2 regions of the Caballeronia sp. LjRoot31 genome follow, and region 2 is predicted to be linked to the other one. Evidence: predicted binding sites of a transcription regulator. Region 2 holds the regulator's gene; the other holds the start of a gene.

Region 1 (6,596 bases), on a different contig from region 2:
CGTGATGGGGATGCGGTCGGCGAGGGGTGAATGACGCATCGCGTTAAACGATGAAGCCGGCGACGCAGAAGCGCGCGCCGGTGCGACGCTCGCGAACAGCCGGCTTAGCCAGGCATCGTCGAGCGTGAATTCGAGCGCATCGGCGAGGCCGAGAGCCGGCTCCCGTATCTCGACGCGGATCACACGGCGGCCGCGCTCGGGCGGAGCTACCGGCTTGGTCAGCAGCGTCAGGTCGGGCGACGGCTCGATGCACGTGATCAGCGCATCGAGCAGCGCCGTGCTGATCAACGCGCCGAAGCGATGTTCGGTTTCGGTTTCCGGGGTGGCATCGTCGAATAGCGTGGAGCCTTTGTTGCCGTAGTGGCAATCGAGCATCGCGAGCAGCATGCGCCTCGCGATCTTGACGGCGACGCCTCCGGTCGGCAATTCAATACCGCGCCAGACCGCTCCGCCGGACGGTGCAGCGCAAGACGCAGTGCTCACGCCGCTGACAGCGAATGCCGCGCCACGCCGCCGGTTGAAGCGGCTGCTCAGGACACGGTCGACTTGCCTGCCCAGGCGGCCATTGAAATCATCGAGCAGGTGAAATGGCCTGCCGAGCGTGCACGGGTCCAGCACAACCGGTTGGCTGGATGTGAAAGATCCGATGGAAAGTTGATTTGATCTCGACACGGATGGGCTTCTCGATGAACTCGACGAAGCCGTGATTCTCAGGGTCGCGCCGTGGGCGCGCGAAGAGTCTTAACAAAATCTAAAAAAGGGGGAGTGGCCTCGACAGGCATTCGCGAGAAGACACAAGAACAGGGCCGATCCGCGCGGGGCGGATCGGCCCTGTTCAGTAACGCCGTAAAGACGTTATTGGAGGAGCGACAGAACCATCTGGCTCATGCTGCCGCTTTGCTTGAGCATCGACGTGCTTGCCTGCATGAGAATCTGCTTCGAGGTCATGTTGGCGCTTTCGGCCGCATAGTCGACGTCCATGATGCGGCCTTGCGCGTCGGTCGTATTGCTCGACATATTCGCAAGGTTGTTACTGATGTGATCGAGGCGGTTTTGCGACGCGCCGAGTGCCGAGCGCATCACGCCGACGGCCTCGAGCGCATCGTTGATGGTGTCAATCATCGCGTTTGCGCCGTTGGCCAGTTCCGTGCCTGCGTTGCCGGGGGCGCCATAGTTCGCACTGACTTCCCCAAAGCTTTCGGCGAGCGCCGTCAGCAGCTCGCCGACGTCCACTTCCATCGTTTCCCCGGCGCTTGCGCCGATCTGGAACGTCATTGCCCCGCTCAGCTTGCCAGTTTCATCCAGCAGCTTTTCACCGCCGTAGGCCGTGTTCGTCATGATGTTCGCGAGTTCGGCGCCGAGCGCGTCGAATTCGGCCTGCATCGCGTCCTTGTCCTTGGCGGTCGACGAGGCATCGGCCGCCTGCGTGGCAAGGTCCTTCATTCGCAGCAGGATGTTGCCGGTTTCATTGAACGCTCCATCGGCCGTTTGCAGCATGGACATGCCATTCTGCGTGTTCTGCATCGCGACGGCCATGCCGCGTGTCTGCGCGGCGAGCCGTGTAGCGATCTGCAGGCCGGCAGCGTCGTCCTTTGCCGAGTTGATGCGATAGCCCGTGCCGAGGCGGGTCATCGAGGTGTCCAGCGCCGAGCGCGTATTCGCCAGAGTGTTCTGGATGGACAGGGAAGCCGAGTTCGTGTGAAGGCTCAACATGAGCGGGTGACTCCTTGAAGGTCTGTCGGGAAAAGGATTGCCGCCTGATGCGAAAGTAAAGATGACGACGCCTTCACAGAACGACCCTCGGGAGGAAAACATTAAATGCGTGTGACGACAGACCCAGTTTGTTGCCACGAATAGTTGCCGCCAATTCAAGCATGTAATTATTATGTAATGTATATTTCATTTTGCTTGTGTAGAGTCTGCCGGTCGCCGCGATGATTCCGAGAGCATGGCGTGCGACATGCGCAGTCACTATGCGTCCTGAGAGGACGACAGAAAAATGAGCGCCGCGGAATTGATGCGGCGACGAGTAACAGACCAAATATCAAAGATTCGCTCACCGGCAAGCATTGCGGTTCGGGCGAACCGGGGTGTGATTCATGAACAAACAGAAAAATAAGCAGAAAAGGCTCGCAGGCGTGCGGGCAGAGTCCAACGTTGTGCTGCGCACGTGGTCAGCCGTGCGGATGCGACTTCGCTCGCCGGATACGTCCCCGTATCCGGCTGCGTCGTTATCGCTACTTCTTTAAACACGAATCCCCGCATTCAGCGTGGTTGCGGAATTTCTGCCAGGACACTGTGCTCCGCACAGTTCGTCCCTATTTTTCGTTTTCCGATTTATTTAACGCATCACGCGACTACATTGGGAGAGTCATGCGCATTGGCATACTCGAAGACTCGGTCGGACAGGCCCAGACCGTGGCGACCTGGCTCAAGGCAGCCGGCCACGACAGTGTTATCCGGCACGACGGCGACAGCTTTATCGACTTGATCCGGTCCGAACCCCTGGACATGCTCGTGCTCGACTGGGATGTACCCGGCACGTCAGGCATCGGCGTTCTGCGGTGGACGAGAAAAACGCTGTCGAACACCTTGCCGGTTATTGTGCTGACCCAGCATGACGGCGAGGAGGATATTGTTCATGGCCTGAACTGCGGGGCGGACGACTATCTCGTCAAGCCGGCCCGGGAACGCGAGCTGGTGGCACGCGTCAACGCTCAGGCACGCAAATACTACCCCGACGCTGATCGGCTCAAACAGATGAGGGTGGGGAACTACACGTTCGATGTCGACGCGCGTAGCGTGCAGATTGACGAGGCCAGCGGGACCCGCGACATAGCCCTGTCAGTGCGGGAATTCGATCTTGCGCTGCAGCTCTTCCACAATCTGGGGCGCATCGTCACAAAAGACGCACTCATCAAGCAAATCTGGGGAGCCATTGACAGGAAATACGATGCGTCACTGGCCACCTATATCAGCAAACTGCGCAATGTACTCGGGTTGTGTTCGAGGAACGGCCTTGTGATCTCGACCGTCTACAGTTTCGGTTACAGGCTGGAGCGCGTGCGAACAATCTGATCCTTTAGCCAATGACACGCCGGCCGCCGGCGTGTCGTTGGCATCGCGGGAAAAAGCATCTCCCATCTCGTTTCGCACGAACGTCGCTCACCAATCAGCCACCAATTACGCGGTACCGTTATGGCCCTCACGCGATTTTCCACCAGCGGTTCGTCCAAGCGGCGGATCCGCAAAATTGTCTTCACCGCAGTGATGCTGGTGCTCGCCGCCCTGAGCTGGTATCCCGGCGGCGCCACGATGTCCGGCGCGCTTGACCGGGTTTTGTTCGATACCGTGACGCGCTTGTTCGCTCATCCGGCTTCGAACAAGGTCGTGGTCGTCAACATTGACGAACCCTCGATGCGAGAGATCGGCGCCGCGGGCCTGGCTGATTCCTACGCACCACTGATCACCCGATTGCACGATGCGGGTAGCGTCGCGCTGGATCTGATGATCACGCCGCGCACGGACACCATCGACCTGACAGACGCGATGGCGAAACACGGCAGGGTCGTATTGCTGGGGTCGGCGGGAACGGATGGGGTAGGCATCGATCTTAAAACGCCATTGCAGGCGGAACTGAAGAAGAACGCGGCAGCGGTTGGTCACGGCGAAGTGACGATGGGCCATTACGGCGTCGTGAGCGGCTTCATTCCGAATCACGCCAACGGTTCGACCCTGGAACGGCACATCGCTTTGGAAGCGGTCCGTGTAGGGGGCGAGGTCTTGCCGTCCGGCATGCTCGAAAGTTATCTGCGACCTTATGCCCAGTCGGTCAGCCAACACATGACGAACGCCGTGTTGCTGATGCTGCGGGGCGTGGCGGACATTCCGCAATATTCCTATGCCGATGTCGTGCGGGGCCGGATTCCCTCGTCGAGCCTTGCCGGCAAGATTGTGTTCGTCGGTCATTCTGTCTGGCGCGGCCAAGGCGTCTTCCAGACGTCATCACTTGACGCGCAGACCGTGTCGCGCGCGCAACTCGACGCGTTGATTGCTGAATCCCTTGTCAGCGGGAACCTGGCCCGGGAAGTGCCGGGGATTGTAGCGGTACCGTTTTACGTCGCCATGGCATTGGTCATGGTGCTGATCTGCAGCTTCACTCAGGGCCGGCGAATGCATGCCGCGGCGGTTGCCTGGGGCGCGCTGCTGTTCGCCATCCCGATCGGGCTGCTCGCTCTGTTCCACTATTGCTTAAGTATCGGCCTTTTGCCAATCGTTTGCGTCCTGATTTATGCGTTCCACGCGTGGGATCGGCTTGCCAGGATGGTCGACGTGTTGCGGCGCGAGATCCGCAAATTACGCGCGATCTCGACAGCGATCGGCGCGACGGAGCCCGCTGCGTCGGACTGGATCTCGGGTCTGGAGACCGGCGATTCGCTCAACGATGTCAAAACCGCCATGCGCGAGATCCGGTCGTGGCAGAAGATGTACGTGAACCTGATCAACCGCCTGCCGTGTCCCGTTTTTCTCGCGGTGAATGACCGCGTGACGGTCTGCAATGCGAAAGCGGCCGCGTTGATGGCTGGGTGGGATTCGTCCGCCGGAGCCGACTCGCCCAATCCGGTTGCGTCGCCGATGCTGAGAATCGAGCGATTGGTCAGCGAGTATTCCGTGGCGACGGAATCGACCAGTCACGAGGTCGATCTGGATGGCCGTGAACACATACTGCTATGCGTACCGTACATGTCATTCAGTCCGGCCGCTGCGGAAGAGCGCGTGCTCCGTTTGATTTGCCTCGTCGACATTTCAGACGTCAAGGACGGCGTGATGCATGACCGGTTGATGTTAAGGCACGTCGCGCACGATCTGCGTAGTCCGCTGACAACCATGCTGGCGCTCATCGAAGAACGCGCGGCGGAAAGCCAGGAAAGCGTGCCGCAAAGCGATCAGCAATTCCTGGCCGATCTACGCCGGCAAGCCGATTATTCGCTGCGGGTGGCGAAAGATTTCATGCAGCTGTCGCGTGCTGAGCAGCTTGACCGGGACGCGTTCTCGCCTATTACACTCTACGACGTGGCCGTTGAAGCGATGGATCAGGTCTGGTCGACGGCGGAGCGCAAGTCAGTCCAGTTGATCGGACCGATTGGGCAGATTGCCGACACGCTCGTGATGGCCAGCAGCGACATGTTGATCCGGGCGGTGGTCAACGTGCTGGACAACGCTGTCAAGTATTCGCCGTCACATACGTCGATTCGGATCGGGATATCCAGGGCAGGGCCAGCCTCGTTCGAACTGTATGTGATCGACGAGGGAATCGGCATCTCGGGCGAAGCCATGACGCGAATATTCGAGCCGTTTTTTCAGGTGGAGACCCATCGCGATGTCGCAGACGGCCTGGGACTCGGCCTGGCATTCGTCAAGGCCGTTATCCAGCGACATGGCGGATCTTTGAGCGTGACGAGCGAATCAGGGATGGGCACGGAGTTTCGTATCGTGCTGCCGGCATTCACCGCTGGAGTGTTCGGGGTGGAACCTGACGCAGGAATCGTTGCAAGCCAGGCGGTTCCATGCCTATGAGTCCGGCGCGGCCTCCCCGGGGCCGAGTGTGCGAAGATCGCTCGTCATAGTCAATCGGGGGCCGATATGGATCGTCTGCAAACGATGCAGGTTTATGTGCACATCGTTGAAGGGGGCAGCTTTACGAGCGCGGCGCAAGCGTTGCAATTGCATCGTCCCGCCGTTTCGAAGGCGGTCCAGCAACTCGAACAGGAACTAGGAATCAGGTTGCTTAATCGCAGCACTCGCAAAGTCAGCACGACGGCCGAGGGAGAGGAGTTCTACAAGCGTTGCCTTGAGGTTCTGGCAAGCGTCAATGATACTTTTGCGAGCTTCTCCCAGCAGAGGGTTCTACCGAAGGGACGTCTGCGCTTTGACGTAGCCGTGACCCTGGCCAAGGCGATCATCATCCCCGCCTTGCCGGCATTTCAGCAGAAGTACCCCCAAATCGATCTCGTGCTCGGCGCGAGCGACCACCCGGTCGATCTGATCAGCGGCGGTGTCGACTGTGCCGTACGGCTCGGTGAGCACAAGGATTCCAGTATCGTGGCACGCAAAATAGGCGCGATCCCAATGGTCACGTGCGGCTCGCCGGCCTATCTTTCCCGCCACGGCGTGCCGCACACGCTCGACGATCTTCGCAGGCACAAGGCGGTGAATTTTTTCAGCGGACGTAATCGCAGGGTGATGGAATGGGCGTTCTGTCCTGGCGGGGAAAGCGTCACGTTGAAACTCGACAGCGGTATCCAGACCGACGACTCCGAAGCGTTCCTGTCGTGCGGTCTGGCAGGTTTCGGTTTGCTGCAGGGGCTTCGACCGTCCCTTCAGCCCTATATCAGTTCAGGTCAATTGATCGAGGTCCTGCAGAATGTTGCCACCGTTCCGAAGCCGGTCTCGATCATGTATCCGAGCAGAACGCATCTGCCAACCAAGGTCCGGGTGTTTATCGATTGGTTATCCGAACTAATAGGGCGTCAATATCCTGCCTGAATTGATTGTTATCATTTCAATAACAATCAGTAACGGCTATAGCCGTATAT
Region 2 (6,596 bases):
GCTCACCACGGACAGCTACCGGATCGGCGCACACGAACAACTGCGTATTTTCGGCAAGATCCTCGGGGTGTCGGTGCATGCGGTGAAAGACGCAAGCGACCTGCAACTCGCGCTCTCCGAACTGCGCAACAAGCACATCGTACTGATCGATACGATCGGCATGAGCCAGCGTGACCGCACTGTCGCCGATCACATCTCGATGTTGTGCGGTGCCGGCCATCCGGTGCAACGCCTGCTGCTGCTGAACGCCACCAGCCACGGCGATACCTTGAACGAAGTCGTGCAGGCCTACCAGAGCACGCCGGACCAGCCGCCGCTCGCGGGCTGCATCCTGACCAAGCTCGATGAAGCCACGAATTTGGGTGGCGTGCTCGACACCGTGATCCGCTACAAGCTGCCCGTGCATTACGTATCGACGGGTCAGAAGGTGCCGGAAAACCTGTACGTCGCGACCAAGCGCTTCCTGATCAAGAGCGCCTTCTGCATCCCGCGCGATGGCTCGCCGTTCGTGCCGCAAGACGACGACGTGCCGGCGCTCCTGTCCGCGCTCTCCGCGCGCGCTTCCACTGAACTGCATGAGGTTCACTTTGGATAAGTTCGCGTCCGATCAGGCCGAAGGCTTGCGCCGTCTGCTGACACGCAACGGCTCCCGGGTCGTGGCGGTGTGCGGCGCCCCGGCAGGTGGATTGGGGGGCACCGGCAATACCTCGACGGTCGTCAACCTGGCTTCCGCCCTCGCCGCGCAAGGCAAGGATGTGCTGGTGATCGATGAGCGCCAGAACGCGTTGTCGGTGAGCCAGTTGGCGAAGGTGCCGCCCAACGGCGCACTGGGCGCGGTCTTGTCCGGCAAGCGTTTTTTGCAGGACGCCGTCACGCGCACGCCGTTTGGCTTTTCGGTGATCGCCGCGCCTCGCGACGAACGCATCAGCCAGGACGCCGCGCATTGCCGGGTGTTGCTCGACGGACCCGCCGATATCGTCCTGATCGATACCCAGCTCGATCGCAGCGGCGCGCTATCAAGCCTGGCCGTGCAAGCGCACGACTTCGTGATCGTGACCCGCGTGGCGCCGGTCGCGATCACCGAGGCGTATGCCTGCATCAAGCGTCTGCACTACGCGCATGCCATCGGACGGTTCCGGGTCGTCGTGAATCACGTGAAGAACGGCGCCGACGCACAAATCGCCTTCGATAACCTCGCGGACGTCGCCAGCCGCTATCTCTCGGTGCAACTCATGCCGGCGGGTTACGTGGCCGAAGATCCGCGCGTGACGCGAGCGCACGAGCTGTCGCGCTGCGCGGTGGAAGCTTTTCCGGCGACGGCCGCCGCCCGGGATTATCGGCAGATTGCCGCTGAATTGCAGTACTGGCCGATGCCACAAGCGTCGCAGTTTGAATGGCCCGTGCAGACCTTGTTTGCGGAAACGCAGCCTGGGTTGGAGTACTCGATCAACTCCGGCGCGGCACGCCGCACCGAAACGCCATTGATGCAGCTTGCGATGAGCAGCCCCGCGTCCGTGTGATGCCGCAGGAGAAGGAACAAGGTGAACGCGATGTATAACGCCCAGGGAAAACTGTCACAGGCCGAGGTCCTGACCCGCTACGCACCGCTGGTGCGCCGGCTCGGCCTGCAGCTCGTGGCGAAAATGCCGGCCAGCGTCGATCTGGACGACCTGATCCAGGCCGGCATGATCGGCTTGCTGGATGCCGCGAGCCGCTATAAAGAAGATCAGGGCGCGCAGTTCGAGACCTACGCCAGCCAGCGCATTCGCGGCGCGATGCTCGACGAACTGCGTGCCAACGACTGGCTGCCGCGCAGCATGCGCAAGACCTCGCGCGAGGTGGAATCGGCGGTGCACAAGGTCGAGCAGCATCTCGGCCGGTCGGCGAGCGAACAGGAAGTGGCTGAGCACCTGAACATGCCGCTCGTCGAATACCAGTCCATGCTGCAGGATCTGCATGGCAGCCAGTTGATCTATTACGAAGACTTCGATCGTTCTTCCGATGACGAGCCGTTTCTCGACCGTTATTGCGTCGATAAAGCCGACCCGCTCTCCGCGCTGCTCGACGGCAGCTTGCGCTCGGCGCTCGTTGAGGCCATCGATAAATTGCCCGAACGCGAAAAGCTGCTGATGAGCCTGTATTACGAGAAGGGGTTGAATCTGCGCGAGATTGGCGCCGTGATGGAAGTCAGCGAATCGCGTGTGTGCCAGTTGCACAGTCAGGCCGTCGCGCGTCTGCGGGCGAAGTTGCGGGAACAGGCGTGGTCGGGCGTGGAGGCTTGACGTCCAGCCGCTGAAGGCCGGTGAACGCAGATCAGGTTTCGAAATCCGCGCTTTCGGCGAACACCGTCTGACCTTTGCCGAGCGCCTTGGCGCGATACATCGCGCGATCAGCGGCGCGCATCAGCACGGCAATCTCCCTGTAGCCGGTGCTCAGGTCCGGCGAAATCACGCAAGCACCAATACTCGCCGATAGATTCACCACTCGGTCCTGCACCGACGTCATTTCCGCCAGCACCGCGTGTACGCCGTTTGCCACCGTTTGCACGGCATGGTTGCCGGTCACATGCCGCGCCAGTACGACGAATTCATCGCCGCCGAGACGCGCGACTGTGTCGGTGGCTCTTACCCTTCTTGCCAGCAGCGCCGAGAAAGTTTGCAGCACGACGTCGCCGACTTCGTGGCCGTAGGTATCGTTGACTTCCTTGAAGCCGTCGAGATCGATCAGCAGCAGCCCGGTCGCGCCTTCCTGTCCCGTCGATATCGCCATCACCGCCCGGCCGATAGTCTGCTCCAGCATGTAGCGGTTGCTCAACCCCGTGAGCGGATCGGTGCCGGCCTTGAGCGCGAGGTCGCGGTTCGCGCTGCCGAGGCGGCCGATCAGCACCGCGAGATAGACCGACGCCCCGAGCGCGCTCAGGCCAATCCCCAGCGCCGCGGACCGGTTGATCATCCACCAGGGCTGCAAGACGGACAACGCGACGATTCCCACCAGCGCCGTTCCACACGACAACGCCAGCGCGCGCTTGCCGTAGCGCCCGCCCGCACCGATCAGGAAGAGAAAGACGGCCCACAGCATGGGCAATGTTAGCGCCCCGCCTGCGCCGAGAACCACGGCGAGCAATGCCTGGTCAGCGACGGTCGTGAATGCGAGCCGCAGAGTCGACTGCCGCTGCATTTGGCTGATGATTAGCCGGGTCGCGACGCCGTAGATCAGATAGAGCGCGAGCGCATGGAAACTGGCGATAGCGGCGGGCGTTGGAACGGACCACGCCAGCGCGCCGTACACGGCCGTTGCGAGGCCGCCCAGTATGACTCGTAGCGTCGCCTGCTCTTTTTCCGGATCGAGATAGGGCAACCACACGTAACCACGCTGCCGGTGGAAGGGGTCATTCACCTGCCCCATTCTGAGTCTCCCTGATGACGATTCCCGAAGTGCTGATCGATGCCGCGTTTTCTGCAGTGACTGCGTAGTGCAGAATTGCAATCGTACTGCGTCGTTGAAAAGTGGCTGAAAACAGCGCGATTCGGCGAAATTCGTGGCGGATTAATGCTGAGTTCGTGTAATCGATATCGAATGAAGTAGTACGCATTCGGCGCGCCAGGGCGTTTTTGGCGGCTTGCGTTTCCCCCTGGGTTGTTTTCGAATTGTTATTTTGAGTCGATGTTTGAATCGTTATCTGCTACGTAGGTTTTTTTGACGCCCGATGCAACCCTTTGAACCCGCTTCTTCCACTGACGGCATGAATGCTGCCGATGACGCTCTCGCCGCGCCCAATGCCGCGTTGCTCGGCGAATGGCTGCCTGTGTGTAATAGCACCGATGTGCCCGCCGGGGAATCGCGAGGGTTTGTGGTGGCGGGCGAACGGCTGGTGGTCTGGCGCAACGCGTCGGAGACTGACGTTCCGGCAGCGCAGCCCGATATGTTTACCAATGCCCACGTCTGGCGCGATCTCTGTCCGCATCGCGGGGCGCAGTTGTCGTTGGGCTCGGTGACGGGCGGGGTGCTTGCATGCCCGTATCACGGCTGGCGCTACGACGCCGATGGCCAGTGCATCCATATTCCCGCCAATCCTTCCATACGCCCCGCGAAGCGCGCTTGCGCGCGGACTTATCGCGTGGAGGAGAAATACGGTGTTGTGTGGACGTGTCTCGGCGAGCCTTCGCGTCCGCTGGATTTCTTTCCGGAGTACGCAGAGTACGACATGCCCAGTGCGCGCCGGATCAATCTCGCGGCGCAAACGGTGCGTTCATCGGCGCCGCGCGTGGTCGAGAATTTCCTCGATATGGCGCACTTCCCGTTCGTGCATACCGGCATTCTCGGCGATGCATCGCACGCGGAAGTGCAGGATTACGAAGTGATTGAAACGGCGGGCGGGCTTGAGGCGCGGCAGTGTCGCTTCTGGCAACCTGCGGGTTTGCCGGGACAGGAGGGCGTGGATATTGACTATGTGTATCGCGTGAAACGGCCACTGGTGGCGAGTTTGTCGAAGGCGGCGCAGCACGGTGCGGGCGCGTTGCATCTGTTGCTGGTGGCGTCGCCCGTGAGTGAAACGGAGACGCGGGCGTGGCTGGTGTCCGTGTTCGAGGACGAATCCACGCACTCCGATCAGGCGTTATATGACTTCAATATGCAGATATTGATGCAGGACACGCCGATTGTGGAATCGCAATGGCCAAAGCGGTTGCCGCTCGATCCGCAGGCTGAGTTGCATCAGGTGTGTGACAGGTTGTCGGTGGGGTATCGGAAGTATTTGAGGGAGTGGGGGTGGGGGTATGGGACGGAGTTGAATGGGGGAGGCTAAACACCGTCCCCACTTTGCTCATGGACTACAGCGGAATTTGTTCGAATTTTCCACCGCTGTGCCTCCATGGCACTCGAAACGCCGCACCACCTTTTATTCTTCGGCTTTGACCGAGTATTGCCGGCCACCACTTCACCAGATTTTGTGCCTTGTCCCAGTGCTGGCGCTCTGTCCACTGCCGATGAAACACGAACGTTATCAGGCCGGAATCCCGCAGGGCCTTGCGCTCGATGTCGTTTTTACGAAAGGCATCCTGCGATAGAACAACCCAGCGCCCTTCCAATCGTGGTCCTTCGCGTCCGGTGGAAACCTGTCACGCAGATGTATGACCCGCGCAACGGTCTCTTCGACTCGGCAGAGCTCCCGGATAGCATGAGCCAGATGCGGGGAAAGGTTGTTGTCGAAGAAATACTTCATGCTGCCATCCGCTCGTAGCGGATAGCAGCTTCGACTGCTGCGACCGGGACATCGAATAGGGACGCGACTATTTTCTTATTTTTCTCGGCCTTGAAGGCCTCAGCGATGATTTCCGTTCTCACGCCATAGTCGGTAAGCACAGGCTTCCCAAAAGCGATTTCCGGATCGAGCACGATCGCCTTGCTGCGTTTGAGTGGAAACCAACGCGTTGCCTGGCCGTCACCTGAAAATTCGATCCCCGTGTACAACGCCGGCCTGACGATGTGTTCAAACACCAATTGGCGCTTGGCAAGATCGGTCATTTCAGCATCGCCGTGTTCTTGCAACGCTTCGGAAAAAATCGATTTGCCATCAGTCAGGAACCGATGGGCAGTGAAAGGATATCCAGTCCCAAACATTGCCTTCGCGCCTTCGATCGCAGCACGAATTACCTGAAGCGGAACGTCGTGATTGCGGAATGCCTTGACGATACGTAGTTCCATCAGGTCGCGAAAACCGATCACCTTTTCGTCGAGATCTGCAAGTTGAGATTTCCACAGCGGCGCGCCGACACCACCCTTGAACGTATAGCCGAACAGCCAGCGGCTCACTTCGCGCGCTTGAGCGCCGGTGAGCCGTTCTGCTTCCTGAAGGGTGTATAGGCCAATGCCAGTGAGTTCCATGCGGACATTCTACCGGTAAGCGCGACGTCGACTTGACGAAGCTTTGTGGCATTTTTTGTCGATTGGTCGCGTGTTGCCGATACGTGTCGCTTGGCGGCAAGCACGTCTGTTCGTCCAAACCCACCGCACGTTGCATGGCTCTTTCTGCCAAATAGGCGACGCGAAAATCGGTGGTCGATGCTTGCGGATGGACACGACTGCGCCTTACTAAGCGTCAGAAATATCGCGTAATAAGCGCCCGATCGAATTCTCGAAAGATCTCAAAAGATTTCGAAAGATCTCTAATCCAAGGCCGTTAACAACGGTAGCGGCTACTAAACTTTCTGGCCCTCCTCAGCAAGATTTGACGCTAACCACTCGGAGCAATGCATGTCCATTTCAGCACTGACCGGATCGGCTGCTAGCGCCGAGCCGTGGGCGGTTAACCGCACGCGCGCAAACCAACAGACCGGAACCAGCGCGGATTCTTCGTCGGCCACATCGACAAGCAATTCCGATAGCACAAACCCCTTGGCGCAAGCTCTTTCCGCAGCGTTGTCCACGCTTGGATTCACGTCATCGAGCGATACCTCTTCAACCAGTTCGACGGCCGCAACTGATCCAACGTCCAGCGCTTCGGCGCCGTCGGCAACTTCGGTAGCCGCAGCTCTACAGCAATTTCTTGGCGCGCTGTTCCAGGCCGCTGGGCAACAGGGAAGCACAAGCCCGACATC

Evidence for each region. The regulator FliA, encoded in region 2, starts transcription of late flagellar genes. The targets are predictions, from matches to a motif close to CTAAAGTTTNNNNNNNNNNNGCCGNTA.
Region 1: a site for FliA is predicted at 1,792-1,818, ahead of ACSQ8V_RS35445 (flagellin). Genes of this name have one in related genera too.

What each region holds. Positions count from the first base shown of each region.
Region 1 covers NZ_CAXURX020000003.1:1,504,153-1,510,748, forward strand. Annotated here, with positions in the region: gene ACSQ8V_RS35440 (FliM/FliN family flagellar motor C-terminal domain-containing protein) at 1-672, opposite strand, end outside; gene ACSQ8V_RS35445 (flagellin) at 856-1,713, opposite strand; gene ACSQ8V_RS35450 (response regulator transcription factor) at 2,374-3,078, shown strand; gene ACSQ8V_RS35455 (ATP-binding protein) at 3,199-5,577, shown strand; gene ACSQ8V_RS35460 (LysR substrate-binding domain-containing protein) at 5,644-6,546, shown strand.
Region 2 covers NZ_CAXURX020000001.1:4,011,203-4,017,798, forward strand. Annotated here, with positions in the region: gene flhF (flagellar biosynthesis protein FlhF) at 1-595, shown strand, start outside; gene ACSQ8V_RS17965 (MinD/ParA family protein) at 588-1,520, shown strand; gene ACSQ8V_RS17970 (RNA polymerase sigma factor FliA) at 1,551-2,282, shown strand; gene ACSQ8V_RS17975 (diguanylate cyclase) at 2,314-3,405, opposite strand; gene ACSQ8V_RS17980 (Rieske 2Fe-2S domain-containing protein) at 3,707-4,804, shown strand; partial or broken gene ACSQ8V_RS17985 (hypothetical protein) at 4,830-5,221, opposite strand; gene ACSQ8V_RS17990 (DUF433 domain-containing protein) at 5,218-5,883, opposite strand; gene ACSQ8V_RS17995 (hypothetical protein) at 6,198-6,596, opposite strand, start outside.